DNA from 3 places in the Streptomyces sp. NPDC048290 genome. Region 2 is predicted to be linked to each of the others. Evidence: predicted binding sites of a transcription regulator. Region 2 holds the regulator's gene; each other region holds the start of a gene.
The links. The regulator HrcA, encoded in region 2, represses chaperone genes, less so after heat shock. The targets are predictions, from matches to a motif close to TTNGCACTCNGNNNNNCNGAGTGCNAA.
Positions count from the first base shown of each region.

Region 1: the regulator HrcA is predicted to act here: its motif matches at 1,568-1,594, upstream of groES (co-chaperone GroES).
Region 3: the regulator HrcA is predicted to act here: its motif matches at 4,787-4,813, upstream of groL (chaperonin GroEL).

Region 1 covers NZ_JBEZLM010000002.1:102,422-112,602, forward strand. Annotated here, with positions in the region: gene AB0D49_RS02825 (polysaccharide deacetylase family protein) at 1-456, shown strand, start outside; gene AB0D49_RS02830 (DUF4232 domain-containing protein) at 541-1,194, opposite strand; gene groES (co-chaperone GroES) at 1,741-2,049, shown strand; gene groL (chaperonin GroEL) at 2,165-3,790, shown strand; gene AB0D49_RS02845 (DEAD/DEAH box helicase) at 3,854-5,989, opposite strand; gene brxD (BREX system ATP-binding protein BrxD) at 6,091-7,440, opposite strand; gene pglZ (BREX-2 system phosphatase PglZ) at 7,437-10,163, opposite strand; gene AB0D49_RS02860 (hypothetical protein) at 10,163-10,181, opposite strand, start outside.
Region 2 covers NZ_JBEZLM010000012.1:200,437-210,617, forward strand. Annotated here, with positions in the region: gene AB0D49_RS22325 (S41 family peptidase) at 1-245, opposite strand, end outside; gene AB0D49_RS22330 (hypothetical protein) at 345-797, opposite strand; gene AB0D49_RS22335 (16S rRNA (uracil(1498)-N(3))-methyltransferase) at 1,340-2,083, opposite strand; gene AB0D49_RS22340 (nitronate monooxygenase) at 2,080-3,156, opposite strand; gene dnaJ (molecular chaperone DnaJ) at 3,268-4,404, opposite strand; gene hrcA (heat-inducible transcriptional repressor HrcA) at 4,405-5,421, opposite strand; gene AB0D49_RS22355 (MBL fold metallo-hydrolase) at 5,638-6,369, shown strand; gene AB0D49_RS22360 (DUF3097 domain-containing protein) at 6,401-7,216, shown strand; gene AB0D49_RS22365 (Uma2 family endonuclease) at 7,194-7,772, opposite strand; gene hemW (radical SAM family heme chaperone HemW) at 7,873-9,105, opposite strand; gene AB0D49_RS22375 (SpoIIE family protein phosphatase) at 9,350-10,181, opposite strand, start outside.
Region 3 covers NZ_JBEZLM010000006.1:129,048-139,228, reverse strand. Annotated here, with positions in the region: gene AB0D49_RS12140 (metallophosphoesterase) at 1-303, opposite strand, end outside; gene AB0D49_RS12135 (DUF397 domain-containing protein) at 439-654, opposite strand; gene AB0D49_RS12130 (DUF397 domain-containing protein) at 821-1,033, opposite strand; gene AB0D49_RS12125 (helix-turn-helix transcriptional regulator) at 1,033-1,872, opposite strand; gene AB0D49_RS12120 (hypothetical protein) at 1,978-2,244, shown strand; gene AB0D49_RS12115 (hypothetical protein) at 2,241-2,789, shown strand; gene groL (chaperonin GroEL) at 3,003-4,625, opposite strand; gene AB0D49_RS12105 (cold-shock protein) at 4,934-5,137, opposite strand; gene AB0D49_RS12100 (MoaD/ThiS family protein) at 5,549-5,827, opposite strand; gene thrC (threonine synthase) at 5,950-7,245, opposite strand; SAM riboswitch class I at 7,264-7,444, opposite strand; gene AB0D49_RS12090 (glucosyl-3-phosphoglycerate synthase) at 7,636-8,580, shown strand; gene AB0D49_RS12085 (trehalose-6-phosphate synthase) at 8,667-10,064, shown strand.

The DNA of each region.
Region 1 (10,181 bases), on a different contig from region 2:
TTCCTGACGGACAGCGTGGCGGGGCCGGGCTACGGCCACTTCGCCCGGCTGCGCGCGGTCGGCGCCGGCCTCCAGAACCACACCCTGGACCACGCCGCCCTGCGCGGACTCCCGTACGCCGGCCAGCGCGCCGAGATCTGCGGCCAGCAGAACAAACTCAAGTCCCGCTTCGGCATCCGCCCGGCCCTGCTGCGCCCCCCGTACGGCATGTACGACGACACGACCCTGAGGGCGGCCCGGGACTGCGGTGTCGAGGCGCTGATCCTGTGGCGGGCGACGGCGACCGACACCGACACCCACTTCACCACGGGCCCCCACCATCTGATGCCGGGCGACATCATCTCCGTCACCCCGGACGAGACCCCGGGCCCGACGCTGGTGTCCCGCACGACCAGACTCCTGAAGGAGATCCAGCAGCGCGGCCTGCGGGTGGGCCGCCTGGAGGACTACGTGTAGCCCCCCGGCCCCACCTCCGTATCCGATGTATCCGACGTATCCGATGTATCCGATGACGACGACGGCGGCAGCCGTCCCCACCGCTCAGCCGCCCTGGCCGACGCTGCCCATCGCGCCGACCCGCACCGAGGAGCCGGAGCCGTCCGTGACGGGCAGGGAGCCGCCGGGCCACTCGATCTGGTAGACCTTCGTCTCGTTCGGCGGGGTCACCACCAGCTTGCTGACCCCGACGCCGGAGCCGCCCGAGTCGTTCAGCGGGTAGAAGACGCCGAAGTAGGCGGACTCCCCGCCCCCCAGGACGGTCGGCTCCCCGGCGTCCCCGGTCCGCTCCGCGGACAGCGTGCCCGCGTCGGTCTCCAGGTCGACGCCCGCGAACCCGGAGAGCAGACAGTCGCTGCCGCTGATGTTGGCCATCTCCACGGAGACCGTGCCCTCGCCGTCGCCGTCGATGGTGGTGTCGGAGGCGGTGATCTCCAGCTCCTCCACCGTGCAGTTGGTGACCCCGGCGTTGCCCTCGGTGTCGGTGGAACCGGAGCCGGTGTCCGACCCGGTCTCGGTGGTCGTGTCCTGCGTGCCGCCCTGCTTCGAGGTGCCGGTGCCCGTCCCCGAACCGCCGGAGGAGGAACTGGCCGCGGCCTTGTCGCTCTGCCCGGCGGCGCCGTCCTCGCCCTGGCAGGCGGTCAGCGAGAGGCTCGCGACGACGGCGACGGCGGCGAGGGTCAGCTTGTGAACACGCATGATTTCGTCCTAGGTCTCGGTGGTGCCGGTGGTGCCGGTCGGCGCCGGTCGGTGTCGGTGGTCCCGAACTCCCGGCGTTTCTGCCCACCATGAGCGGCCCGGCGCCCCACGTCGTTCCGCCCGGCCCCCGCCCAAGACACCCCTGTGACACACCCGCCCGGCCCCGGCGCACCGCCCGGCCCGGCACAGCCCGCCCCCCGCCCGGCCGACCTCCGGTTTCCGGGTTCCGCCCGGCCGCCCCCGCCGTCCGCCGGTCTCTGCGACAGATCCGTGACCCGCCCGCCCTTGAACACAGGTACGCCGGTCGCCCCCTGCGCGGCCGTCACCGCACCCCCCTGGACGCCCCCTCCGGCCCCGCCGCGCGACAGCGCGATTAGCAGTCCGCTTGACCGAGTGCTAATCGCGGTCATAGTCTCGGGTCTGGCACTCCCCCCTGGAGAGTGCCAATGACGCGACGGGCAGGTCCGGCACCCGCGACGACGGATCGACCTGGTCGCCACCTCAGACAGTTAACCCCGTGAGATCTCCGAAGGGGGAGGTCGGATCGTGACGACCGCCAGCACCAAGGTTGCCATCAAGCCGCTTGAGGACCGCATCGTGGTCCAGCCGCTCGACGCCGAGCAGACCACCGCCTCCGGCCTGGTCATCCCGGACACCGCGAAGGAGAAGCCCCAGGAGGGCGTCGTCCTCGCCGTGGGTCCGGGCCGTTTCGAGAACGGCGAGCGCCTGCCGCTCGACGTCCAGGTCGGTGACGTCGTGCTCTACAGCAAGTACGGCGGCACCGAGGTGAAGTACAGCGGCGAGGAGTACCTCGTCCTCTCGGCTCGCGACGTGCTCGCGATCATCGAGAAGTAATTCATCTCCGTAGTTTCCTCAGCTGCGCCCCTGGCCCCCCGCGACCATTACTCAGCCGGGCGCCCGGGGCGCAGTGCCTTTTCCATCACAGAATTCCGAGAGGGCTCCCGCTGTCATGGCGAAGATCCTGAAGTTCGACGAGGACGCCCGTCGCGCCCTTGAGCGCGGCGTCAACAAGCTGGCCGACACGGTGAAGGTGACGATCGGCCCCAAGGGCCGCAACGTCGTCATCGACAAGAAGTTCGGCGCCCCCACCATCACCAACGACGGTGTGACCATCGCCCGCGAGGTCGAGATCGAGGACCCGTACGAGAACCTGGGCGCCCAGCTGGTGAAGGAGGTGGCGACCAAGACCAACGACATCGCGGGTGACGGCACCACCACCGCCACCGTGCTGGCCCAGGCCCTGGTACGCGAGGGTCTGAAGAACGTCGCCGCCGGTGCCTCCCCGGCCGCCCTGAAGAAGGGCATCGACGCGGCCGTCGCCGCCGTCTCCGCGGACCTGCTCGCGACCGCCCGGCCGATCGACGAGAAGTCCGACATCGCCGCCGTGGCCGCGCTGTCCGCCCAGGACCAGCAGGTCGGCGAGCTGATCGCCGAGGCGATGGACAAGGTCGGCAAGGACGGTGTCATCACCGTCGAGGAGTCCAACACCTTCGGCCTCGAGCTGGACTTCACCGAGGGCATGGCCTTCGACAAGGGCTACCTGTCCCCGTACTTCGTGACGGACCAGGAGCGGATGGAAGCGGTCCTGGAGGACCCGTACATCCTGATCCACCAGGGCAAGATCGGCGCCATCGCCGACCTGCTGCCGCTGCTGGAGAAGATCATCCAGTCCAACGCCTCCCGGCCGCTGCTGATCATCGCCGAGGACGTCGAGGGCGAGGCGCTCTCCACCCTCGTCGTCAACAAGATCCGCGGCACCTTCAACGCCACCGCGGTGAAGGCCCCCGGCTTCGGCGACCGCCGCAAGGCGATGCTCCAGGACATGGCCGTCCTCACCGGCGCCACCGTCATCTCCGAGGAGGTCGGCCTCAAGCTCGACCAGGTCGGCACCGACATCCTCGGCACCGCCCGCCGGGTCACCGTCACCAAGGACGACACCACCATCGTCGACGGCGCCGGTGACAAGTCCGAGGTCGAGGGCCGGATCGCGCAGATCAAGGCCGAGATCGAGAACACCGACTCCGACTGGGACCGCGAGAAGCTCCAGGAGCGCCTCGCGAAGCTGGCCGGCGGCGTGTGCGTGATCAAGGTCGGCGCCGCCACCGAGGTGGAGCTGAAGGAGAAGAAGCACCGTCTGGAGGACGCCATCTCCGCGACCCGCGCCGCGGTCGAGGAGGGCATCGTCTCCGGTGGTGGCTCCGCGCTCGTCCACGCCGTGAAGGTGCTGGAGGACAACCTCGGCAAGACCGGCGACGAGGCCACCGGCGTCACCGTCGTCCGCAAGGCCGCCGTCGAGCCGCTGCGCTGGATCGCGGAGAACGCGGGCCTGGAGGGCTACGTCATCACCTCCAAGGTCGCCGAGCTGGAGAAGGGCCAGGGCTTCAACGCCGCCACCGGCGAGTACGGCGACCTGGTCAAGGCCGGCGTCATCGACCCGGTCAAGGTCACCCGCTCCGCCCTGGAGAACGCCGCGTCCATCGCGTCCCTCCTGCTGACGACCGAGACCCTGGTCGTCGAGAAGAAGGAAGAGGAGGAGGCCCCCGCGGGCGGCCACTCCCACGGCCACGCGCACTGACGCCAGGCCACACCACCGGAGGCCCGGCAATCCCTGGTAGGGGGTTGCCGGGCCTCCGGTGTGTCAGTCGCCGGGTTGCACCAGGAACCGGGTCGGTTCCTCCAGCACCGCCCGTGCCCCGTCCAGGTCCGCCAGCCGCGCCGCGAGGGTGGCTTCCGCGAGCCGCTGCGGCAGGGCTTCGGCGAACTTCAGCCCCCGCACGGCGTTCGCGTCCACCGCGGGGAGCGTGAGACCCGTCTCGGCGTCGCTCAGCGCATCCCGCCAGACCTGCGGGTCCACGTCGTCCCGCAGCCGTACGAAGCGGTCGTCCAGGAGCCGGTGCGGAAGCACGACGGACGGCAGGGACGCGGCCAGTGTGGCGTTCGCCCGGTGCCCCGCCCAGGTCCACCACCGGATGTCGCTGTCGCCCCGCCGGGTGATGACGGTCCCCGCGGGATGCACCACGTCCAGGAAGGTCTCCCGTGACTCGGCGAGCTTCGCCTCGGCCCGTCGCGTCAGCCGTACGGGCGGATCACCGCCCAGCAGCACCTCCCGGACGGCCCGGGTCAGTGTGAACGACCGGACACGATCGGGTCCGAATCCGCTCCACTTGGCGCGTCCGCCCCCCTCCACCGGTTCCACGAAGCAGCGTCTGCGCCGCCAGTCGATGTAGGTCACCAGCCAGCTCCGCCCGGCGAGCAGCAGCTTGCGCGGGCCCTCCACCTCCTCCGTGAGCAGGTCCGGGTCGGTCCGGCCGATCTCGGTCCGGCCGCTGAGGACGGTGAACTCCGGTGGTGCGGTGAAGGAGGCCGTGAGATTCATGAAGTGCCGGGCGCCGAACCGGCGTTCCGCCTCCGGCCCGATGAACAGGGTGCCGCCGTCCCGCTCCAGATACCCCTGGTCCATCAGATGCCGTACGACCGGCTCGGCGCTCTCGCCGAAGCCCTCCAGGCCGCCCCACCACTCCTGCCAGAGGTTCTCCCCGATCCGGTGTTCCTGGAGACACAGCGCCAGCACCTGCTGGGCCGCCAGGTGGCGGGGTTCTGGCGGTGCGGTCACCGGCTCCACCCAGCCCTTGGACCAGGCCAGCAGCAGAGCGGAGGCGGCCAGGAAACCCCCGTCCGTGAGGGCGAGGAAGAGACAGTTGCGCTCGGTTCCCGGACGCCGCCCGGTCCGCCCCAGCCGCTGGAGGAACGAGGCGACCGTGGCGGGCGCGTCGAGCTGGATCACCCGGTCCAGGTCGCCCACGTCGATCCCGAGTTCGAGCGTGCTGGTCGACACGATCACACAGTCCCGGGCCTCCGCGAACGCCTCCTCCGCCCGGCGCCGCTCGTCCGCGGAGAGCGAGGCGTGCGAGAGGAAGGTGGTGACACCGCGCAGCCGCAGCTGCTCGCCCAGTTCCTCGACGGTACGGCGGCTCTCGCAGAAGACGAGACGCTTCTCGCCCCGGTGCAGGGCGGCGACGACGGTGGCGGCGTTGGCGACGGAACCGACGTAGTCCAGCTCGATGTCCCCGGGCGGGACAGCGATGGCGGCTCCCGCGGCGGGCAGGGCGACACCGGGAGCGATGACCTGTCCCGGCCGTTTCCCCCGCCCCGACCCCTGGAGCCAGTCCAGCAGCTCCCGTGGATTGCCGACGGTGGCGGACAGCCCGATCCGCTGCACGGGCCGCTCGGCGACCTTCTGGAGCCGCTCCAGGACGGCCAGCAGATGCCAGCCCCGGTCGTCCCCGGCGAACGCGTGCACCTCGTCCACCACCACGGTGTGCAGCCCGGAGAAGAACGCCCGGTGATCGACGTGCGCGCTGACCAGCATCGCCTCCAGCGACTCGGGCGTGGTCAGCAGCAGATCCGGCCGCTGGGCGAGAATCCGGCGCCGCTTGCTGCTCGCGATGTCGCCGTGCCACAGCTCTGCGGTACGGCCCACCCAGCCCGTGTAGCGCTCCAGCCGGGGATGCAGATTGTTGAGCAGGGCCTTCAGCGGCGTGACGTACACGATGCCGGTGCCCTTCCAGCCGTGCCGCTGGGCGCGGGTGAGCAGCGGGAAGGCGGCGGCCTCGGTCTTGCCGCCCGCGGTCGGCGCGAGCAGTACGGCGTCCTGCCCGGCCAGCAGTGGTCCGATCGCCTCCTGCTGGAGGGGCCGCAGGGAGCGCCAGCCGAGCGAGTTGACGATGTGGTGGGTGAGGATCGGGTCGAGCAGGTCCAGCGCGTCGGCGCTCATGGCAGCTCCGGCAGGTCAGAGTCCGTGGCGGCTCCGGCGGGGCCGGCGTTCATGGCAACTCCCAGGCATCCGCGCTCATGCCGACTCCCTCGCATCCCCGCTCATGGCAGTTCCAGCTCCACATCCCCCGCCCCGACGGCGGCGTTGCGCTCCACCTCGTCCAGCTCCGCCGCGTTCACCGTGAGCGTGTAGTGGGTGCGCGGATCGAACTCGGCGAAGGTGTCGACCCGGTCCAGCACATCGGCGACCAGCTTGCGCAGATACAGGCGGGGCGCGATCCCCGCCTTGCCGCCCAGGGAGCCGGTGACGGCTCGGGCCAGTTCGTCCAGGTAGGCGTCGTCGGCCCGCGCGGCGATCCGCTCGGGGTTGCGGGCGGTGATCTCGTACACCGACCGCACCTTGCGGCCGAGCTGTCCCAGGGAGTCCAGGTCGAAGCCGGGCAGGCGCAGTTGGACCGCGCGGGGGGAGTCGAAGCGCGGGTCGGTGGTGAAGTCGGTGGCGAGGCGCTGGGCGAGCGGGGCGAGGCGCTGGACGCCCTGCTGCCCGTCGTAGAAGGCGGGGGTGCCGGTGATGACGAGGAACAGCCCCGGGAACCGTCCGGCGTCGATCTCGTCCAGCAGTTGGCGCAGCGCGTTCAGCGACTTCTCCCGTACGTCGCCGCGGACCCGCTGGAGGGTCTCCACCTCGTCCAGGACGAGCAGCAGGCCGGGGTGCCCGCAGTCGCGCAGCACGGTCAGCAGGCCCTGGAGGAAGCCGAGCGCCGCGAAGTGGTCGAGGTCGCCGCGCACCCCGGCGGCCCGCTTGGCGGAGGCGGCGACCGACCGCTGACCGCCGAGCCAGGCGATGAGGGCTTCGGCGCGGGCCCCGTCCCCGGCGGCCACGGCCTCCCGGTAGCCGCGCAGGGCGGCGGAGAAGGCGGGGGTGGTGCGGGCCACCTCCGCGAGCCGCAGTTCCAGCAGGGCGTCGACCGCCTGGGCGAGCGCGGCCTCGTCGCCCTCGTCGACCTCCCCCGCGTCCAGGACCTCCTCCTCCAGGGCGTAGAACCAGGAGTCGATCACCGCGCGCAGGGCGGAGGGCGGGTGGGTGGCGGTGGCGAGCCGCTCGGTGAGCCGCCGGTAGACGGTCTCCAGCCGGTGCAGCGGGGTCTCCGTCTCGGAGATCTGCACCTCGCTGACGGCCAGCCCGCGCCGCTTGGCCCGCTCCGCCAGCCAGCGGGCGAAGAACGTCTTGCCGGACCCGTACTCGCCCCGCAGCGCGTGGAAGGCGGAGCCGCCCCGGGCGACCGTGGCGAGGTCGTCGTCCAGGGCGTCGGTGAACCGGTCGAGACCGACGGCGAACAGGCCCAGCCCCTGCTGGGGCACGGTCCCGCGGCGCAGCGCGTCGGTCACGTCCCGGGCGCGGGCCGCGCTGATCCCGGGGGCGGTCGGGGAGTCGTCGTCCGGCGTGTTCACGGTGTGGTGTCTCCTGGGAACTGCTGCCGCAGCAGCTCCCTGTCGAGGTGGACGGTACGCCCGGACTCCACGAGCTGGAGCACGGGATAGCCGTCGATGTTCAGCAGCCGTTCGAGGACGGTCACGAACCGCTCCGGGTTGCGCTGCGACTTGCCGGTGGCTGCCTGCGCCGCGGCGGCGACGGCGGCCGGGGAGAGCTTGCCCCCGGCGTCGAGCAGCGCGTCGAGCGCGGCGGCCACGGCGGTGTCGGCCGGTGGCAGCCGGACGAACTCACGCTGTGTCCGGTACGGCGTGCTGCGCACGGTCCGTTCGCCGGCCGAGCCGTGTCCGGGCTGCGGGAACAGCCCCTCCGACTGAGGTGCCTGCTTGCGGGCGCCCTTGCCCTTGCCGGTCGCGGGAGCGGTCTGCTCGGCCGGCGCCGGTTCCGTGGTGCCGCGCCACCACTCCGGCGCGGTGTTCTCGGCGGGCAGGACGGTCCACCCCGCCGGGATCTCGCTGCCGGACGGCACGAACGCCAGCACGGGCACGGTGACTTCGGCGAGCGAGGCGCCCCCGTGGTACCCGGCCGCACGGGCGGTGTAGCGCAGGTCGTCCCGCCAGGCGGCGGTGATCCGTCCGGCCGCGGCACGCACCCGTGGCCCGGTCAGCTCCACCTCGCCCGCCTGGGCCTCGCCGGTGCGCCAGCGGGCGCCCTGGACGCCCTCGGCCTGGGTGATCCGGCTGTCCCGGGCACTGCGGTCCAGGAGGTGCCCGTGATCGGAGACGAGCAGCACCGGCCGTCCGGCGCCGAGCGCCGCGTCCAGCAGATCGGCCAGCTTGGCGATGTCCCCTATCCGCCACCGGCCCCGGCCGCTCTCCCGGCCGTCGGCGAGCGCGTCGTCGATCGTGTTGAGGATCACCCCGACCACCGTCGAGTCGTCGGCGAGCGCCCCCAGCAGTTCGGGCGCGAGCCGGTGCCCGGCCGTGCCCTCGAAGCCGCCCTTGTGGAACAGCGCCGACTCGCGTCGCCGCTTCTTCCAGAAGGCGGTGAAGCCCGCCCGCTCCACGTCCTGCCCGCCTTCGGCCGCCGCCCCGCTGAGCAGCGAGGCCCGGCTGACCCGGGTGACGGTGGGCAGCATGGCGACCGCGGCGAGCCGCCCCGGCTGCCCGCTGGGCACGATCTCGGTCCACACCCGGCGGTCGAGTCCGGCGGCCAGTTCGATGGCGACGTCGGCGCTCATCCCGTCCAGCACCAGCACGAGCGGCCGGCCGCCGTCCCGGGCGAGCGGCGCGGCGGCCTCCGTGAGCACGTCCTCGATCAGCAGCACCCCGTGCGGAGCCTGCTGCGAGGCGGCTTCGGCCCAGGTGGAGAGGAGGCCCGCGAACCGCTCGTCCAGCTGCCTCCGCCGGTCCCGCACCCGCCCGATCAGCCGGTGGTACGCCTCCCCGACGGTGCTGTCCCGGGAGGCATCGCCCTCGGCGAGCACGGCGACGGCCAGGTCCACCCACCCGGTGGACGCCAGGTGTCCGCGGACGCCCTGCGCGACGGACTCCGGCTCGGGCCGCGGCCCGTCGAGCCAGCGCAGCAGCCGTACGGCGGTACGGGCCCGTTCGGTGGAGTCCGCGTGGAGCACGGCGAGCTGGTGGTCGGCCAGTTCGCGCAGCGCCGTGTGCGCGGTGTCGGGCCGCCCGTCGAGCGTGGCGGCGACGGACCGCAGCCGGGTCCGGTAGCCGGACGGCAGCAGCCGGTCCCCGGCGAGCAGCCCGGTCAGGCGCCCGGTGTCGGCGAGCTGATCGGCCCGTTCCAGCACCGCCAGCACCCGGGTCCGGGCGTCATGCCCGGCGGGCCCGCCCGCTTCCGCCTGCGCGAGCCAGCGGGACAGCACTCCGGTGGCCGCCGCCGCGTAGGGCGCGAGCGCGTCGAAGGAACCGAGGGCCCGGCCGAAGAGCGTGCCGAGCGCGAACCCGGCGTCGGCGGCGGAGGGACAGGCCAGCGCCGCGGAGGCGAGCGCGCCGAGCGGCAGGGCGTCCGCGCCCCGTCCGTCGGCGGCGAGGGCGAGCAGCGTCGGCGCCGCGGGCCCGGTCACCTCCTCCAGCCACACGCCGAGCCCGGTCCGCTCGACCTCCGGCAGCTCCGCGAACAGCCGGGGGCCGACCGGTCCACGGCTCCAGTCGAAGAGCGTGTCGGCGTCCAGGTCCAGTGATTCGTCCCGGGTGTCGCCGAGGCCGACCCGGGCCGCGAGCAGGGCGCGCACGGCCCGGTCCCGGGTGAGCAGGGAACCGGCGCGCGGCCAGCCGCCGGAGGGCTCGGCCTCCAGCAGGGCGTCCAGCAGCCAGTTCTCCCGCACCATCCGGGTGTCCAGATCACCGGCCCCGAACAACTGCTTGACGATGTCGGCCCGCTCGACCGCCAGCGGCCTGCGCCGCAGCGCGTGCCCGCGCAGATCCCAGCCGAGCTGGTCGGCGGGCACGCGCCCGGTCACCACCAGGACGCTGTCCGCGGCCGGGCCGGTGTCCGTGAGGTGCCGTCGCCAGGCGTCGGCGATCCCGAGCGGTGAGTCCTGGTCGGTGACCCGCACCCGGCGGGGCGCCCCGTCCACCTGCACGGTGAACTCCCGCTCCTCGTCCCGCCCCGCCCACACGGCGTCCACGAGCACCAGCCGCCGCCCGTCGGCGCGCGGGAGTTCGGCCTCCAGCAGTACTTCGATGGCCCGCCGCCCGGCGGCCGGCCGGACCGCCGCCATCAGCGGTCACCGGACCCG
Region 2 (10,181 bases):
GAGGGGCCGCCGTCGACGGGGGCGCAGTGCACCTCGGGGGCGCCGTCGCGGGTGGAGGTCCAGGCGACGGTGGTGCCGTCGGGCGAGATCCGCGGCATGGTCGCGGGCATGTTGTCGGCGCTGACCCGCCAGGCCCGCCCGCCCTCCAGCGGGGCGATCCAGACGTCGTCCTCGGCGACGAAGGCGACCAACTCGCCCTGGACATGCGGAAACCGGAGGTAGGCAGGCACTGGGGACTGAATCACCCGATCACCCTATGCAGGCCCGGCGCATCCGCACAGGGGTTTGGGATCACTGGGCGCCGCCTTGGCGCGGACCGCGCGGGTGGGCTCCCGGGGGGCGGCTCATTTGCCCTCGGGCCAGCACTGGGGGTCGTTCTGGCAGTAGACGGTCCGGGTCACGGTCACCGTGGTGGTGGGTCCGGCGCCGCCGCCCGGCGGGGCGAGGGGCGGCGCCGTGGTGGCGTCGCAGTCGCCGAGACCGGTGACCTGGAACCGCTGCTTGCCGTCGATCTTCGCGGTGAGGTCGCCCCGGACACAGGCCCCGTTGACGGCCCGGGTGACCTTGCCGGTCACGGTGATGTCCTTGCCGTCGTTGGTCTGGCCCTGGCAGTCGACGTCGGCGACGGTGCTCTCACTGGCGGACGGGCTGGGGGTGGCGCGGTCGCCGAAGTCGGCGGTGCAGCTGAGCCAGCGCACCTCCACCTTGCGCCGCTCCAGCTCCTGGGTGACGAGTTGGTCGGTGGTGTAGGTGATGGTGGCGGTGGAGAGGGTGGTCCCCGGTTCGCAGGCCACCATGGTGCCCGCCCCGAGAAGCACGGCCAGCGCGATCCCGGCGGTGCGGCGGGCCCTGGAGCGCCGCCCCAGGGGCCCGGTCCGTACGGGAAGGGTCCGTACAGGAAGGTCCCGTACAGGAAAGGCCCGTAACCGAAGGGCCCGTGCCGACCGTCGTGCCGTCTGCCGTAGCGTCCGCTGTGCTGCCCCCATGGACGGCAGCCTGCCACTCCGGGGCCCGGCGCGGTAGTGCGCCTGAAGCCGTTCCGCGCGGTACGGCCAAGTCCCTGCCGGGGGCGGCGACATAGAGCCCCCTTCGGGAAGGGCCACATACGGAGCCCGTTCCGGGAACGGCCGCGATCGCCCCCCTTCCGGGACCGGCCACATACGACCCCCTTCCGGAGGACGCGTACGTCCCCCCTCCGGGACCGCTCGCACACGAACACCCCCGGAAACGGCCGCATACGCCCCCAGGAATGGCCACATACGGGCCCCTTCCAGCAACGGCCGCCTAGATGGCGCCGCGCCCCTTCCGGACCGGTCACGCATGACGCCCGCTCGGGGCGTCAGGACGACCAGCGTCCGGTGCGCCCCAGCAGCAGCGCCGCCGCGGCGGTGCCCGCGGTCGAGGTGCGCAGCACGGTCGGGCCGAGCACATGGGGCCGGGCTCCGGCCGTCGCGAACAGCGCGAGCTCCTCGGGGGACACCCCGCCCTCGGGGCCGACGACGAGGACGATCGTGCCGGTGGAGGGCAGTTCGGCGGCGGCGAGGGGGTCCTCGCCGCTCTCGTGGAGCACGGCGGCGAAGTCGGCGTCGGCGAGCAGCGCGGCGACCTCCTTGCCGGTGTGCAGGCCGGGGATCTCGGGGAAGCGGGTGCGGCGGGACTGCTTGCCCGCCTCACGGGCGGTGTTGCGCCACTTGGCCAGGGCCTTGGCCCCCCGCTCGCCCTTCCACTGGGTGACACAGCGGGCGGCGGCCCAGGGCACGATCGCGTCGACGCCGACCTCGGTCATGGTCTCGACGGCGACCTCGCCCCGGTCGCCCTTGGGCAGCGCCTGGACGACGGTGACGCGGGGGTCGGGGGCGGGGTCCTCGGAGACGGTGCTCATGTGGACGATCAGCCGGTCCTTGCCCTCGGTGCCGGTGACCGTGCAGTCCGCCCAGCGCCCGGCGCCGTCGGTGAGGATCACGTCCTCGCCGGGCCGCAGCCGCTTCACGGACACCGCGTGCCGGCCCTCGGCGCCGTCCACGACGTACCGGCCGCCGTCCCCCGCGTCGAAGTGGTCGACGACGAAGACGGGAGCGGTCATCCGGCACCGCCTCCGACGCAGGACGGCACGCCGGTCGCGGCGAGTTCGGCGACCAGCACCTCGATCAGCTGGGCGGCGGGCATCTCACGGGCCATGCGGTGGCCCTGTCCGGCCCACAGGGCCATGCCCTGGGCGTCCCCGGCCTTGGCGGCGGCCTTGCGCAGCGGGGCGGTGAGGTGGTTGATCTCGGGGTACGCGGAGGGCGCGTAGGGGCCGTGTTCGCGCAGGAAGCGGTTGACGAGGCTGCGGGCGGGGCGGCCGGTGAAGGCACGGGTGAGCAGGGTGCGGCCGTACAGCGGGTCGGTCAGGGCCCGCTTGTGCAGGGCGTTGGCGCCGGACTCGGGGGTGATGAGGAAGGCGGTGCCGAGCTGGGCGGCCTGCGCCCCGGCGGCGAGCACGGCGGCGATCTGGGAGCCGCGCATGATGCCGCCCGCGGCGACGATCGGCAGGGCGACGGCCTCGCGGATCTGGGCGACCAGGGAGAGCAGTCCGAGCCCGGAGCCGTCGTTCTCCGCCAGGTCCCGGTGAGTGCCCTGGTGGCCGCCCGCCTCCACGCCCTGGGCGATCACGCCGTCCGCCCCGGCCCGCTGCACGGCGAGCGCCTCCTCGGGGGTGGTGGCGGTGACCAGGGTGAGGGTGCCCGCCCGGCGCAGCGACTCCAGCACCTCGGGGGCGGGCACGCCGAAGTGGAAGGAGACCACGGGGACCGGGTTGTCGAGGAGGACGGCGAGTTTGGCGTCGTAGCCGTCGTCGCGTCCGCTCTCGGGGTCGCCCAGCTCCGCCTCGTACCAGGCGGCCTCACCGGCCAGTTGGTGGGCGTAGACGTCGACGGCGGCCGGGTCGGCGGTGTCGGGCTGCGGCATGAAGAGGTTGACGCCGAAGGGCTTGGTGGTGAGCCCCCGCAGTTGCTTGATCTCCTGGTACATGCCGTCGGCCGTCTTGTAGCCCGCGGCGAGGAACCCGAGCCCGCCGGCCTCGGACACGGCGAGCGCCAGGTGCGGCACGGAGACGCCGCCCGCCATGGGGGCCTGCACGATCGGGTGCGGAAAGAGATCGGTCAGCGCGGTGGACATGACCGCATGGTGTCACGTCCCGGGTACAAGTCCGAATCCGGGCGGCGCCTGGCATAGTCCAGCGGCATGGGGACGGATACGGACAAAGGCCGGGCCCCGCCCCCGGCCGGTTCAGCGTCCGTTGAAGGCGTCCTTGAGCCGGGAGAACAGCCCCTGCTGGCCCGGCTGGAACTGCCCCGTGGGCCGCTCCTCGCCGCGCAGCTTGGACAGCTCCCGCAGCAGCCGCTCCTGCTCGGGGTCGAGCTTGGTCGGGGTCTGCACCTCGACATGGACGATGAGGTCGCCACGTCCGCCGCCGCGCAGATGGGTCACGCCCCGGCCGTGCAGCGGGATCGACTGGCCGGACTGGGTGCCCGGCCGGATGTCGACCTCCTCCATGCCGTCGAGGGTCTCCAGCGGCACCTTGGTGCCGAGGGACGCGGCCGTCATGGGGATGGTGACCGTGCAGTGCAGATCGTCGCCGCGGCGCTGGAACACCGCGTGCGGCAGCTCATGGATCTCGACGTAGAGGTCACCGGCGGGGCCGCCGCCGGGGCCGACCTCGCCCTCCCCGGCGAGCTGGATACGCGTGCCGTTGTCGACACCGGCCGGGATCTTCACGGTGAGCGTGCGGCGGGAGCGGACCCGGCCGTCACCGGCGCACTCGGGGCACGGGGTCGGGACGACCGTGCCGAAGCCCTGGCACTGGGGGCAGGGGCGGGAGGTCATGACCTGGCCCAGGAAGGACCGGGTGACCTGGGAGACCTCGCCCCGGCCGCGGCACATGTCACAGGTCTGCGCGGTGGTGCCGGGGGCGGCGCCCTCGCCGTTGCAGGTGGAGCAGACGATCGCGGTGTCGACCTGGATGTCCTTGGTCGTGCCGAACGCGGCCTCGTCCAGCTCGATCTCGATCCGGATCATGGCGTCCTGGCCGCGGCGGGTGCGCGAGCGCGGACCGCGCTGCGACGCCGTGCCGAAGAACGCGTCCATGATGTCCGAGAAGTTCCCGAAGCCGCCCGCGCCGAAGCCCGCGCCCGCACCGGCGCCCGCCTGCGAGAGGGGGTCGCCGCCGAGGTCGTAGACCTGCTTCTTCTGCGGGTCCGAGAGCACCTCGTAAGCGGCGTTGATCTCCTTGAACCGCTCCTGGGTCTTCGGATCGGGGTTGACGTCCGGGTGCAGCTCGCGTGCGAGCCGCCGGAACGCCTTCTTGATCTCTTCCTGCGACGCGTCGCGGCGCACGCCGAGAACGGCGTAGTAGTCCGTGGCCACTTACGACTCCGCCAGGATCTGTCCGACGTACCGTGCCACTGCGCGTACCGCTCCCATCGTTCCCGGGTAATCCATGCGGGTCGGTCCGACCACGCCGAGCTTGGCAACCGCCTCGCCGCCCGAACCGTAGCCCACCGACACGACGGAGGTGGAGTTGAGTCCCTCATGGGCGTTCTCATGACCGATCCGCACGGTCATGCCCGAATCCATGCCCTCGCCCAGCAACTTGAGGAGCACGACCTGCTCCTCCAGCGCCTCCAGGACGGGCCGGATGGTGAGGGGGAAATCATGTCCGAAGCGGGTGAGATTGGCCGTGCCGCCGATCATCAGGCGCTCCTCGGTCTGCTCGACCAGCGTCTCCAGGAGTGTGGAGAGTACCGTCTGGACCGTACCCCGGTCCTCGGCTTCGAAGCTCTCCGGCAGATCCTGGACGAGGGTCGGCACATCGGCGAAGCGGCGCCCGGCCACCCGGCTGTTGAGCCGGGCCCGCAGATCGGCCAGCGACGCCTCGCCGAACGGCGCCGGACAGTCCACCATCCGCTGCTCGACCCGCCCGGTGTCGGTGATCAGCACCAGCATCACGCGCGCGGGCGCCAGCGCCAGCAGCTCGACATGACGGACGGTGGACCGGGTCAGCGAGGGGTACTGCACGACGGCGACCTGCCGGGTGAGCTGGGCGAGCAGCCGTACCGTGCGCCCCACCACGTCGTCCAGGTCGACCGCGCCGTCCAGGAAGCTCTGGATGGCCCGCCGCTCCGCCCCGGACATCGGCTTGACCTCGGCGAGCTTGTCGACGAACAGCCGGTAGCCCTTGTCCGTCGGGATGCGCCCGGCGGAGGTGTGCGGCTGCGCGATGAAGCCCTCGTCCTCCAGCGCCGCCATGTCGTTGCGCACGGTGGCCGGGGAGACCCCGAGGTTGTGCCGCTCGGTGAGCGCCTTGGAGCCGACCGGCTCCTCGGTGCCGACGTAGTCCTGGACGATGGCGCGCAGTACCTGGAGCCGTCGTTCACTGAGCATCCGCGCACACCTCCCGCAGCCGTCGTCCCGCCCGTCGCCGTCCCCGGCGCTCTCCTGTGTCCCGCACTCTGCCTGGCACTCGGCAGCACCGAGTGCCAGCCCTGCCCGGCCCAGTGTACGGCCGAGGGGTGCGGCACGGGCAAGACCGGTCAGGTCGGGCCCATGGACCACGCGACGCGTTGGCCGGGCCACGGCCCGTACGGCTAGCGTCGCCGTATGACGGTCACTTGGGAAGAGCTGGGCTGGGAGCGGCTACGGCCCGGTGCCGGCCGCTGCCGGCTGCCCGGCTGGGACTGCACGGCGGGACTGGTGTACGGCGCCGACGCGGCCCTGCTGATCGACGCGGGGGCGAGCCCGCGCGAGGGCGCGTTCCTGGCGGAGCGGGCGCGGGCCCTGGCGGGCCGTCCGGTGACCCATCTCGTCCTCACCCACCCGCACTTCGACCATGTCTTCGGCATGGCGGCGTTCGGCGGTGCGGAGGTGTTCGGCGCGGCGGGCATGGCGGCGGCGCTGACCGGCCCCGGGGCGCGTGCGGAGCTGCGCGCGGACGCGGTGCGCCATGGGCTGCCGGAGGCGGACGCCGCCGAGGCGGCGCGGTCGCTGACGGCGCCCGGCCGTTCCGTCACCGGGGAGCTGGCCCTCGACCTGGGCGGGGGCGTGCGGGCGCTGCTGGTGCACGCCGGTCCCGGGCACACCGCGCACGATCTCGCCGTGCTGGTCCCGGGCGACCCGGCGGTGGTGTTCTGCGGCGACCTGGTCGAGGAGTCCGGCGCTCCGCAGGCGGGCCCGGACGCGGTGCCCCCGCGCTGGCCGGGCGCCCTGGACCGGCTCCTGGCGCTGGGCGGCGAGGACGCCCTGTATGTGCCCGGTCACGGAGCGGTGGTCGGCGCGGCGTTCGTACGGGACCAGAGGGACGCCCTGGCGGCCCGTTTCGGCGTGTCGGCCTGACCGGGTCCCGGCTTCTCCTATCGTCATCCGAATGCGCCAGTACTCCGCGGATCTGACCCCTGAGTGGAAGAAGCCCAAGCCCGTCCCCGAGGTCCCGGCGGAGCCCGGTCTCGTGGTGGAGGAGCCCGGCACCGGTTTCTGCGGCGCGGTGATCCGCTGCGAGGCGGGCACGGTCACCCTGGAGGACCGCTTCGGCAAGCACCGGGTCTTCCCGCTGGAGCCGCGCGGCTTCCTGCTGGAGGGCCGGGTGGTCACCCTCGTCCGCCCGTCCGGCGCGGCTCCCGCGCGGCCCGCCCGTACCGCGTCCGGTTCGGTCGCCGTGCCCGGGGCCCGCGCCCGGGTCGCCCGCGCGGGCCGGATCTATGTGGAGGGCCGGCACGACGCGGAGCTGGTCGAGAAGGTGTGGGGCGACGATCTGCGGGTCGAGGGCGTGGTCGTGGAGTACCTGGAGGGGGTCGACGACCTGCCGTCGATCGTCGCGGCGTTCGATCCCGGCCCCGACGCCCGGCTCGGGGTCCTGGTGGACCATCTGCTGCCCGGCACGAAGGAGTGGCGGATCGCCCAGGCGGTCACCAGCGAACACGCCCTGGTCGTGGGCCATCCCTACATCGACATCTGGGAGGCGGTGAAGCCGTCGGCCCTCGGCATCGACGGCTGGCCGCGCGTCCCGCGCGGACAGGACTGGAAGACGGGCGTGTGCCGGGCACTGGGCTGGCCGTCCGAGAACACGGGGGCGGTGTGGCAGGCGATCCTGGGGCGGGTGGGGTCCTACCGGGATCTGGAGCCGGAGCTGCTGGGGCGGGTGGAGGAGCTGATCGATTTCGTCACGGATAGCGGTGAGGCCTGACGTTGGGATATGTCCCGAACTCGGTGGTGTCCAGCTCGACACCCAGGATGTCGAGCGGGAGCGCCTCGCCGAACTTCGCCACATGCTGGGCCCGGTAGTCGGCTTCCTCACCCTTGCCGTCCGGCTTCGTGAGCAGGACGCACTGCGCCATGATCGGATCGAGGATCAGATACGCCGGGACCCCGCCCGCCGCGTAGATCGATCGTTTGAGGGCGTAGTCCCGGTGGACGCTGGTCTTCGAGACCACCTCGACGGCCATGGTGATGAGCGGGCACGGCAGGAGACGGCCGGAGCTGGGCAGGACGTCCCGCGCGACGACCACCAGGTCCGGCACCGGCTCACTCGCCTCGTCGAGGACGTCGACATCCTGCGTCTGGAGGGGATACCAGCGATCCAGCGGGATCTGCCGCTCGGCGAGCAGCACGATCAGGTTGTGCACCAGATCAGGGCTGGCCATCATGACGATTTCCCCCCGCAGAAGCTCCACCTTGAGTCCGTCGGGCGGCTCAAAACCCTCGAAGAACTCTGCGACTCCGCGCTCGTCCACAGCGGTCATCTCCGTGGCCTCCACATTCGCCGCGTACTGTCCCGCGGCAGCCTAGGGATCAGGTTAGGCACCGAACCCCCGTTCCGCACGCATTCACCCTCCCGGGTGATCAGTCCACCAGATCCCTGACCACCGCGTCCGCCAGCAGCCGCCCCCGCAGGGTCAGCACCGCCCGCCCCTCGTCGTACGGGCCCGCGGCCAGCAGACCGTCCGCGAGGGCGCGCCGCGCGGCGGTGAGCCCGTCCTGCCGCAGCAGCGCCAGCGGTACGCCCTCGCTCAGCCGCAGCTCCAGCAGGACCCGCTCCACCCGCCGGTCCTCGTCGGAGAGGATCTCGCGGCCCGCCCCTGGGGACCTTCCCTGGGCGAGGGCGCCCGCGTAGGCGCCCGGGTGCTTGACGTTCCACCAGCGCACCCCGCCCACGTGCGAGTGGGCTCCGGGGCCGGCGCCCCACCAGTCGGCGCCGCGCCAGTACAGCTCGTTGTGCAGACAGCGGGCCTCCTGGGAGGTGGCCCAGTTGGACACCTCGTACCAGTCGAAACCGGCCGCAGCGAGGACGGAGTCGGCGATCAGATAGCGGTCCGCGTGGACGTCGTCGTCGGTCATCGGGACCTCGCCCCGGCGTATCCGGCGGGCCAGCTGGGTGCCCTCCTCGACGATCAGGGCGTACGCGCTGATGTGGTCGGGACCGGCGCCCAGGGCCGCCTCCAGGGACGCCCTCCAGTCGTCGTCCGACTCGCCCGGGGTGCCGTAGATCAGGTCCAGGTTGACATGGTCGAAACCGGCTGCGCGGGCCTCCGTCACACACGCCTCGGGGCGGCCGGGGGTATGGGTGCGGTCCAAGACCTTCAGGACGTGCCGCCGGGCGCTCTGCATGCCGAAGGAGACCCGGTTGAAGCCGCCCGCGCGGAGCGCCGCCAGATACGCCGGGTCCACCGACTCGGGGTTCGCCTCGGTCGTCACCTCGGCGTCCGCGGCAAGCCCGAACTCGTCCCGGATCGCCGCCAGCATCCGCACCAGGTCGTCGGCGGCCAGCAGGGTCGGCGTACCGCCGCCGACGAAGACCGTGGAGACCTCGCGGGGGTCGTCGCCGAGGACCTTGCGGGCGAGGCGGATCTCGTCGGTCAGGGTGTCGGCGTAGTTGTCCCGGGAGGCCAGGACGCCGCCGCTGCCGCGCAGCTCGGTCGCCGTGTAGGTGTTGAAGTCGCAGTAGCCGCAGCGGGTCGCGCAGTACGGGACGTGGAGGTAGAAGCCGAGGGGGCGGTCCGCGGCCCCGGCGAGCGCGGACGCGGGCAGCGAGCCGTCGGCGGGGACGGGGTCGCCGTCGGGAAGTGCGGAGGGCATGTCTCTCATTGTCCCGCATGCGGGTGGGGCGGTGGTGCGCCGTTGTGGAGGGGGCTCCTGTGGGGGGCGCCCCTGAAGCACGGCTCCTGTGGGGACGCCCCTGAAGCATGGCTCCTGTGGGGGCGCCCCTGAGCACGGCTCCCGTGGGGGGCGCCCGAGCACAGCTCCTATGTCCGGCCCCTGGGCACGGCAGGGCACGCCCCCAGGGGCCCGCCACATGGGGCGGGCCCCATGTCCGGGGGCGTCATTCCGCCTGGAGGACCAGGAGGGCGAGGTCGTCCTCCGGGAGGCCGCCGCCGAAGTCGTGGACCAGGCGGCGGATGCGCTCGGCGATCAGCTCCGCGCTCAGCCCGGCGCAGCCGGACAGCGCCGTCGCCAGTCCGTCGCCGTCGTCGAACTGGCGTGAGCCGCTGCGCCGCTCGGTCACCCCGTCGGTGACGCACAGCAGGGTGTCCCCGGGCCGCAGCGCGAAGGTCTCGCTGGTGTACGTCTCGTCCTCCACGACCCCGAGCAGCGTCTGCGGCACGGCGGCGGTACGGACGGAGCCGTCGGGGCCGAGCAGCAGCGGCAGCGGATGCCCGGCGGAGGCGAGGGTGCAGCGGACACCGCCGTCGAACGGGGTCAGCTCGCCGTACAGGAGGGACAGGAAGCGGGTCTGCGGGCCGTCGAAGGGGGCGACCGGACCGGCGAGGGCGCGGGCCGCGGCGTCGGCGGCCTCGGTGGCGTCGTCCAGCAGGAGCTGGTTGAGCCGGTCCAGGACATCGGCGACGCGGTAGCCCTCGCGGGCCAGCAGCCGCAGCCAGGGCCGGGCGAGTCCGATGACGACGGCCGCCTCCGGCCCCTTGCCCTGGACGTCGCCGACGGCGAAGCACCAGCGGCCGTCACCGGCCGGGAAGAGGTCGTAGAAGTCACCGCTCGGGCCGCCCTTGTCACACGGCTCGTAGACCAGGGCGCTGCGTACCCCGGGGATCTCGGCGACCGCGCCGGGCAGCAGTCCGCGCTGGAGTACGGCGCTGATGGTGGCCTGTCGCGCGTACTGCCGGGCGGCGCCGATGGCGAGCGCGACCCGGCGGCCG
Region 3 (10,181 bases), on a different contig from region 2:
GACCGCGAGATGCCCGCTGCCGAGCACCTTCCCGAAGGCCGCCCGGTCGTCATGGTTCCCCACGGTGAAGAACAGCGGCACCCCCAACTGAGCCGCGAACTCCCCGATCAACTCCCGCGCGATGGTGTACGACTCCACCGCGCCGTCGTCGGCGACGTCCCCGGTGACCATGATCGCGTCGACCCCGCGCTGATGTCGCAGCTCGCCCAGCATCAGGCGCAACGATTCGGTGGCGTCGACGCCGTGCCGGTTGGGCCCGGCGGTCCGCTCGATATGAGTGTCGGACAGATGGAGAATGCGCATACGCGGCACGCTAGCGGCCACCTGCGCTCCGCGTGCGGCGTACGAGGAGAAGGCCCCACCTTCCGGGGACCCGAACGCCCGAGCCCCGCCGCTCCGAAGGTCTCGGGAAACGGCGGGGCCCGGGGCGGCGCGGTTCTAAAGGTCGGCGGACCGGGCGAGGGCGACCAGCCCGGCGAACGCGCGCACGGAAACCGCCAGTACGGGACCCTCCGCGCGCTTGCTGTCGCGGATCGGGACGATGCCGGAGGCCGCGGCGTGCTCGGGCGCCCACTCGACGCACGATCCGCCGTTCTGTGTGCTGTAGGAGGACGTGACCCAGCGCAGCGACGGGGAGTTGGTTGTGGCTATCACATACTTCCCTTTCGTAGCTCCTCGATCATGGCGACCGATTCCGCTTGTGAGGCTGCCTCGATCTGTAGGTACGAACAAAAGGAATCACCATCCGGGAACCCCAAACACCCGAGCCCCGCCGCTCCAGGAGATCTCGGGAAACGGCGGGGCCCGGGGTGGCGCGGTGCTAGAGGTCGGCGGACTGGGCGAGAGCGACCAGCCCGGCGAACGCGTGCAGGGACACCGTCAGCACGGGGCCGTCCGCGCACTTGCTGTCGCGGATCGGGACGATGCCGGAGGCCGCGGCGTGCTCGGGCGCCCACTCGACGCACGATCCGCCGTTGTCGACGCTGTAGGAGGACTTGACCCACCGTATGGAGAAAGAGTTGGTTGTGGCCATCACATAGGTCCCTTTCGTAGCTCTTCGATCATGGCGACCGATTCAGCTTGTGAGGCAGCCTCGACCTGCAACTGATGGTAGTTCCTCATCAGCGGTACTACGGAGGACAGTTCACGTTCCAGATGGCTCTGCGTCTGCGACTCGACGTAGGACATCAGAGTCCGGTCCGTCATGGTCAGAAGGTGGACCAGCCGACGGAACGGCGTCCGTCCCCCCAAGGCGAACGGAGCGATCTGGAACGAAGTGTTCGGCTCCTTGGCGAACTCGATCAGCCGCGCGAACTGACCCGCCATGACGTCGGGTCCCCCGATGGGCCGACGGATGCAACTCTCATCGAGCACCGCGAAGACGATCGGCGGCGGGGTCCGGACCAGCGCGGCTTGCCGCTCTATGAGGAAATCGACCCGCTCAGTCGCTTGTTCGGGCGTGATATCGCCTCGCTGGACCGCGAAGTCAGCCAGCGCCCGTGCGTATTCGCGAGTCTGGAGCGGTCCGGGAACCAGTCCGGATTCGAAGATCCGGATCTCTACAGCCCGCTCCTCGTACCCGACGTACTCCGGAAAACCCTCCAGCAAGCTGCCGTTCTGCATCTCACGCCACTGGCGTTCGAACGTATCTACCGTGCCTTCCAGGCCAAAGGCCCTGTCCGCAGCCTTCGCGAAGCGCAAGGAAGGTGTTTTGCGGGTAGTTTCGACGCCCGAAATATGCCCGCTGGACACACCCATATGCGTGGAGAGATCTTCCTGCGTCCAGCCACGCGCCTCCCGTGAACTGCGTAAACGCGCGCCGAACGCTGCTTGTGGCGAGGCATCCGGGTTCAGATCCTTGCGGTTCACCATCCGTTCCCCCAACTGCTCTGTCCTGACAGCCACGTTGATTGAGGTCCCAGCCGAAGCCACGCTGACTCCATCCGGTAGTGAAATCACTACGGAGAGGAGTCGGCCATGTCCGACCGGAACGTACCGGAGCACCACCAGGCCCCCCAACTCAGCATCGGTGACCTGGCGTTCGACACCCGCACCAGAGCCCTCGGCGTCGTCATGGACACCGGCGCGGACGGGGGCGACGGCCGCTACGCGCTCCGCCCGCCCAGGGGCGGCATCGAGTGGTACGCGTCGCACGACGACGTCCGGCCGGCGACCGTCGCGGACCAGCTCAGGCCCGCCCTCACCGAGGTGAACGCCCGCAGCCGAGGGGACGTGACCTGGTGAACCCCACCGGCGGCTACTGGGCCGAGATCACCGCGGAAGGCCCCGTCCACGGCCGCGACGAGACCGCCCGCATCGTCCTCGCCGAGTTCGAGAGCCCCCATCTGCACGCCTCGGCCCACTGGCTGGCCACCCAAGCCCTGCGCATCGCGAACCGGCTCGACCCACACCCCGCGGAGCCCTGGGTTCCGGCAGCGGCACTGCGGCCGGTCACCGCGACCGTCAGCGAGGCGGAGGGCGACGTACCGACCCTCCTGCGTCAGTGGGCGAACTCCCCCGGCGAACAGCGCGCGGTCGTCGCCCAGTTGGAATCGGGCGACCCCTTCGCTTTCATCGCCGCCGATCACACCGGGCTCTACGTCCTCGCCCTCTGGCCCGTATCCACCCCACGCACCCCACCGACCCCGCACCCCCGCCGCGCCCGCCACCGCAAGCCACGGCTACGACCCGCCCTGCACACACTGCGCACCCGCGCCGTGGCGGTCATCCGGAGCCTGTGCGAAAGCGTTCGCCCCCCTGAGTACCCGGCCACCCACGGCTCACGCTGAGGGTCGGCAGCCCGGCGGACCACCACCCCGCCCCCTTCACCGGCGGAGACGACATGCCCACCCCGAGACATCAACGGCATGTGCACCGCACGCGACCTCCGCGCTGCACGAGAAGCGGGCCCGCCAGGCCCCCCAAACGCCCAAGGGCGACACCCCCGGAACCCCGGAAGGTGTCGCCCTCGGACCAGCAGGACACAGATCGAGCAAGCCCGATCAGAAGTCCATGTCACCACCCGGCATACCGCCACCGGCAGGCGCCGCGGCCTTCTCCGGCTTGTCGGCGATGACCGCCTCCGTGGTGAGGAACAGCGCGGCGATCGACGCGGCGTTCTGCAGCGCGGACCGCGTCACCTTCGCCGGGTCGATGATGCCCTCGGCGATCATGTCCACGTACTCACCGGTCGCGGCGTTCAGACCGTGACCCGGGGTGAGGTTGCGGACCTTCTCCACCACGACGCCGCCCTCAAGGCCGGCGTTGACGGAGATCTGCTTCAGCGGAGCCTCCAGCGCGAGCTTGACCGCAGCCGCGCCCGTCGCCTCGTCGCCCTCGAGCTCCAGCTTCTCGAAGACCGAGGAAGCCTGGAGCAGCGCCACGCCACCACCGGCGACGATGCCCTCCTCGACGGCCGCCTTGGCGTTGCGCACGGCGTCCTCGATGCGGTGCTTGCGCTCCTTCAGCTCGACCTCGGTCGCGGCACCGGCCTTGATGACGGCCACGCCGCCCGCGAGCTTCGCCAGGCGCTCCTGGAGCTTCTCGCGGTCGTAGTCGGAGTCGGAGTTCTCGATCTCGGCGCGGATCTGGTTGACCCGGCCGGCCACCTGGTCCGAGGACCCGGCGCCGTCGACGATCGTGGTCTCGTCCTTGGTGATGACGACCTTGCGGGCCCGCCCGAGCAGGTCCAGGGTCGTGTTCTCCAGCTTGAGGCCGACCTCCTCGGAGATCACCTCGCCGCCGGTGAGGATGGCGATGTCGTTCAGCATCGCCTTGCGGCGGTCGCCGAAGCCCGGGGCCTTGACGGCGACGGACTTGAACGTGCCACGGATCTTGTTGACGACCAGGGTCGACAGGGCCTCGCCCTCGACGTCCTCGGCGATGATCAGCAGCGGCTTGCCCGACTGCATGACCTTCTCCAGGAGCGGGAGCAGGTCCTTGACGTTGGAGATCTTGGAGTTCGCGATGAGGATGTACGGGTCCTCAAGCGACGCCTCCATGCGCTCCATGTCGGTGGCGAAGTAGGCGGAGATGTAGCCCTTGTCGAAGCGCATGCCCTCCGTCAGCTCGAGCTCCAGACCGAAGGTCTGGGACTCCTCGACGGTGATGACGCCTTCCTTGCCGACCTTGTCCATGGCCTCGGCGATCAGCTCGCCGATCTGGGTGTCGGCGGCGGAGATGGAGGCCGTGGAGGCGATCTGCTCCTTGGTCTCGACCTCCTTGGCCTGGTCGAGCAGGGCACCGGAGACGGCCTCGACGGCCTTCTCGATACCGCGCTTGAGGGCCATCGGGTTGGCGCCCGCGGCTACGTTCCGCAGACCTTCCTTGACCAGCGCCTGGGCGAGGACCGTGGCCGTCGTCGTACCGTCACCGGCGACGTCGTCCGTCTTCTTCGCCACTTCCTTGACCAGCTCGGCGCCGATCTTCTCGTACGGGTCTTCGAGCTCGATCTCCTTGGCGATGGAGACACCATCGTTGGTGATCGTGGGGGCGCCCCACTTCTTCTCAAGGACGACGTTGCGGCCCTTGGGGCCGAGGGTGACCTTGACGGCGTCGGCGAGCTGGTTCATACCGCGCTCAAGGCCGCGCCGCGCCTCCTCGTCGAACGCGATGATCTTGGCCATGTGAAGTGGTCCCTCCAGGACTGGGGGTGATTCATCGGACCGCGCCCGCGCCCGCGACGGACGGCTCGCCTGCCTCGTGGTTCCTTGCCCCACCCGGCCTGCGGCCTCACCGACCCGGTCCTTCGTTGTCACTCTCACCTTCAGAGTGCTAACGCCAATGATTAGCACTCGCCCTAGGAGAGTGCAAGCGCCTGCCATGATCCGCCGGTCCGCGAGGGGGTCCGGGACGCCCTCGGCACGGGGCCCGCGCCGGGCAGGCGGAAGGGCCCGCACCCAGGTGGATGCGGGCCCTTCCGGACAGAAACGTTTCAGGCGGTCACGCGAACCATGTCGGCCTGCGGGCCTTTCTGGCCCTGCGAGATTTCGAACTCGACCCGCTGGCCCTCTTCCAGGGTGCGGTAGCCGTCCATCTGAATGGCGCTGTAATGGACGAAGACGTCCGCACCACCGTCGACCGCGATGAAGCCGTACCCCTTCTCCGCGTTGAACCACTTGACGGTGCCCTGAGCCATGCCTAACTCCCCTATTACTGGCCCTTGCACAGATCCACCCTTCGCGGACCCGGGTCAGACCTCACCCCCCGATCGGTGGGGGCGTGCGCCGGAACGCGTCGACCGCGGCCGAATGTATCTGTCCAACTGCCGTCTGCAACAGGTCAATCGGACGAGAAATCCGGGCAGGACCGGTCGGGAATTTCTGGAGAATTACTGAGAGTTCGGGGCAAGTCGGGCCCGACAAAGAGAACTAAAGACGCAAAGGAACCACACACTTTGGCTACTTCTCATCGCTGCTTCAGAACGAGAGCGGAAGGAAAGTGGAACGCGATCGGCAGCGGTTCCCCAACTCTACCTCGTCTAACCATAGAGAATTGCCCCCTCCGCTTCTCTCACGGAGGGGGCAATTCAGGGAACAGTGTGTGACGCTCAGCAGCCGCCGGCCACCGCCGGGATGATCGACACCCCGGCGCCGTCCGGAGTGGCCGTCTCCAGTCCCTGCTCGAAGCGGACATCGTCGTCATTGACGTACACATTGACGAACCGCCGCAGCTTGCCCTGGTCGTCCAGCACGCGGGCGGCGATCCCGGTGTGCTTGGCCTCGAGGTCGGCGATGACCTCACCGAGGGTGGTGCCCTCGGCGGTCACCTCGGCGGCACCGCCGGTATAGGTGCGCAGGATGGTGGGGATGCGGACACTGACGCTCACGATGAAAACCTCCGGAAAAAGGGAACGCGCTCAGGGGCGCTGGGGGTCCCCCCTCTGGGGGAGAACTGCGCGACCAGCCCCCACCGGCCCGCAGGGAACAACGACTGGGCGAAGAACAACGACTAGGACGACGCCGACGCGAGACCCGCGTCGCGGAACGACTCCAGACTCGGCCGGATCGTCGCGGTCAGCCCCGTGTCGGCCACCGCGTCCAGCGTCTTCAGCCCGTCCCCGGTGTTGAGGACGACGGTCGTCAGGGCGGGGTCGAGCAGCCCGCTCTCCACCAGCTTCTTCGTCACTCCGACGGTCACCCCGCCCGCCGTCTCCGCGAAGATCCCCTCCGTGCGGGCCAGCAGCCGGATCGCGTCGACGATCTCCGCGTCGGTCACGTCCTCCACCGCTCCGCCGGTGCGCCGCGCGATGTCCAGGACGTACGGGCCGTCCGCCGGGTTGCCGATGGCCAGCGACTTGGCGATGGTGTCCGGCTTCTGCGGGCGCACCACGTCATGGCCCGCCTTGAAGGCCGCCGACACCGGCGAGCAGCCCTCCGCCTGGGCGCCGAAGATCTTGTAGGGACGGTCCTCGACCAGCCCGAGCGCGATCAGCTCCTTCAGCCCCTTGTCGATCTTGGTGAGCTGGGAGCCGGAGGCGATCGGCACCACGAGCTGGTCGGGCAGCCGCCAGCCGAGCTGCTCACAGATCTCGTACGCCAGGGTCTTGGAGCCCTCCGCGTAGTAGGGCCGCAGATTGACGTTGACGAAGCCCCAGCCCTCTCCGGCGGGGTCGCCGATCAGCTCGGAGCAGAAGCGGTTCACGTCGTCGTAGTTGCCCTCGATGCCGACCAGCTCGCCGCCGTAGACCGCGGCCATGACGACCTTGCCCTGCTCCAGGTCGTGCGGGATGAAGACACAGGAGCGCAGGCCCGCGCGGGCCGCCGCGGCGCCGACCGCGCCGGCCAGGTTGCCGGTGGAGGAGCAGGACAGGGTGGTGAAGCCGAAGGCGCGGGCCGCCTCCAGGGCCTGGGCGACGACCCGGTCCTTGAAGGAGTGGGTCGGGTTGCCGGAGTCGTCCTTGACGAAGAGAGCGCCGGTGATGCCCAGCTCGCGGGCGAGGTTGTCGGCCTGGACGAGCTGGGTCCAGCCGGGGTTCAGATTGGGCTTCTCGGCCACGTCGGCGGGGACGGGCAGCAGCGGGGCGTACCGCCAGATGTTCGCGGGGCCCGCGGTGATCCGCTTGCGCAGTTCCTCGGTGTCGTAGGCCGAGAAGTCGTAGGCGATCTCCAGCGGGCCGAAACACTCCTCGCAGGCGAAGAGCGGGCCGAGGGGGACGCGGTGGCCGCATTCGCGACAGGAGAGCGCGGCGGCGGGTCCGAGATCGAGGGTGGAATTGCCGGTGTTCGCGACAGTCTGCACAGCCATGTGAGGCGAGGCCCTTTCTCCTCATCTTCCTCACGACGCATTTCGCCGTGAGACGGATTTGGCACCTTCCCTAGCCGGGAGCCTCGCGGGGACGATCGTCACTGATCCGGCAGAACTGGCGGATCTGATCGCTACGAGACCGGCTGGAGGGTTGCCGGGGCTTCATCGGGCCGTTTCCCTCTGCCCCTCTGGATGAGCAATATGTGGTTGTTTATACGGTTGTCCGAGCGGTTGTGAACGCTGTCGACCCTGACATGCGATGGTCACCAGCGTTGTTCAAGACTGTAACCGAAGGCCAGCACAGTTGAGATAGTCGTCCGAACCGCGAGATGGATCACATACGGGCACGAGACGCCCCCAGATGGTCCGAACAGTGAGGAGCCGCCGACCGTGCTGGAAGAAGTCGAGCGCTGGCTGAGGACCCGCACCTGGTCCCTGTCCGACCGACCGCTCCATCGCATCATGGCCGCCAAACGCGCCACCGGCCAGTCGGTCAGTGTGGTGCTGCCCGCGCTGAACGAGGAGGAGACCGTCGGCGAGATCGTCACGGTGATCCGCCGCGATCTGATGGACCAGGTGCCGCTCGTCGACGAGATCGTCGTCGTGGACTCCGGCTCCACCGACCGCACCGCCGAGCGGGCCGCCGCCGCGGGCGCCCGGGTGGTGCACCGCGACCAGATCCTGCCCCGGCTGCCCGCCGCCCCCGGCAAGGGCGAGGTGCTGTGGCGCTCCCTGCTGGTCACCGACGGTGACATCGTCTGCTTCATCGACGCCGACCTGCGGGACTTCTCGTCCGGCTTCGTCTCCGGCATCGTCGGCCCGCTGCTCACCGAGCCGGGCGTGGACCTGGTCAAGGGGATGTACGACCGTCCGCTCGCCGGGGCGGCCGGACAGGGCGGCCGGGTCACCGAGCTGGTGGCCCGCCCGCTGCTCAATCTGCACTGGCCGCAGCTGGCCGGTTTCGTACAGCCGCTGGGCGGGGAGTACGCGGCCCGGCGCGCCCTGCTGGAGCAGCTGCCCTTCCCCGTCGGGTACGGCGTCGAGCTGGGGATGCTGGTGGACTCGCTGCACCTGGTCGGGCTGGACGCGCTCGGACAGGTCGACGTCGGGGTGCGCAAGCACCGGCACCAGGACGGGCAGGCGCTGGGCCGGATGGCCGCCGCGATCTACCGGACCGCGCAGCTGAGACTGGCCCGCGGGCATCTCGTACGGCCCTCGCTCACCCAGTTCGAGCGGGTCGAGGACGGCTTCGCGCCACGGACGTACGCGGTGGACACCGAGGAGCGCCCGCCGATGGTGGAGATCGCCGAGTACGCGGCCCGGAAGGTGGCGTGAGGGGTGCCGCGCGGGCGGCCGTATACGACGGACAGGTGCTGGAACCGTACGTTTGAGCGTTTACGGCGCGGGCTAGGTTGAGGCGTATGGCCGCACCCACTTCCGGCGCCGCGCGCGTACTGGTCGCTTCCAACCGGGGTCCCGTCACGTACACCGTGGGCGACGACGGGACCCTCCATGCCCGGCGCGGAGGCGGCGGACTGGTGTCCGGGCTCTCCGCGATCGGGCCCGAGGCGGACGCCCTGTGGGTGTGCTCCGCGCTCGGCGACGGCGACCGCGAGGCGGTCCGGCGGGGGGTGGGCGAGCCGGGCGTACGGATGCTGGACATCCCGGCGGACGTGCACGCGGACGCGTACAACGGGATCGCGAACTCGGTCCTGTGGTTCGTCCACCACATGCTGTACCAGACGCCGCTGGAGCCGGTCTTCGACGCCGGGTTCCGGCGGCAGTGGGCGGCGTACGAGGCGTACAACCGGGCGTTCGCCGAGGCGCTGGCGGCGGAGGCGGCCGAGGGCGCGGCGGTGCTGGTGCAGGACTACCACCTGGCGCTGGTGCCGGGGATGCTGCGCGCGCTGCGGCCGGATCTGCGGATCGGGCACTTCTCGCACACGCCGTGGGCGCCGCCGGAGTACTTCCGGATGCTGCCGGACGACATCGCCGGGCAGTTGCTGCGCGGGATGCTCGGCGCGGACCGGCTGGGCTTTCTCACCGGGCGCTGGGCGGACGCGTTCCGGGCGTGCTGCGAGGCGTTCGTGCCGGGCGGGACCGGGGACACCGCGATCGGGGTGCACGGGCTGGGGGCCGACGCGGACTTCCTTCGGCGGCGGTCGCACGAACCGGATGTCGCGGAGCGGATGGCGGTACTGCGGGAGCAGATCGGCGGGGCGGAGCGGCGGACGATCGTACGGGTGGACCGCACCGAGCTGTCGAAGAACATCGTGCGGGGGCTGCTGGCGTACCGGGAGCTGCTGGCGGGGTACCCCGAGTGGCGTGAGCGGGTCGTCCATGTGGCCTTCGCGTACCCCTCCCGGCAGGACCTCGCGGTGTACCGGGCGTACATGGCGGAGGTACGGCGACTGGCGGCGGAGATCAACGCGGAGTACGGGACGGAGGGCTGGACTCCCGTGCTGCTGCATCTGGAGGACGACTTCGCGCGGTCGCTGGCGGCGTACCGGCTGGCGGATGTGGCGCTGGTCAATCCCATCCGGGACGGGATGAACCTGGTCGCGAAGGAGGTGCCGGTGGTCTCCGACGGGGGGTGTGCGCTGGTGCTGTCGCGGGAGGCGGGGGCGTGGGAGGAGTTGGGGGAGGACGCGGTGGGGGTGAACCCGTATGACGTGTCCGCGACGGCTGAGGCGTTGCGGGTGGGGTTGGAGATGTCGGTGGGGGAGCGGGGGGAGCGGACCAAGCGGTTGGCTGCCGCCGGGACGGCGTTGCCGCCGGCCCGCTGGTTCTTGGACCAGCTCGACGCGCTGCGGGCTTGAGGGAGGGGAGGGGGAGCGCCCTGTCTCGTCGCCGGGTGCGGGCTTGAGGGAGGGGAGGGGGGAGCGCCCTGTCTCGTCGCCGGGTGCGGGTGGGTGGTCGCTTTTCGCGCAGTTCCC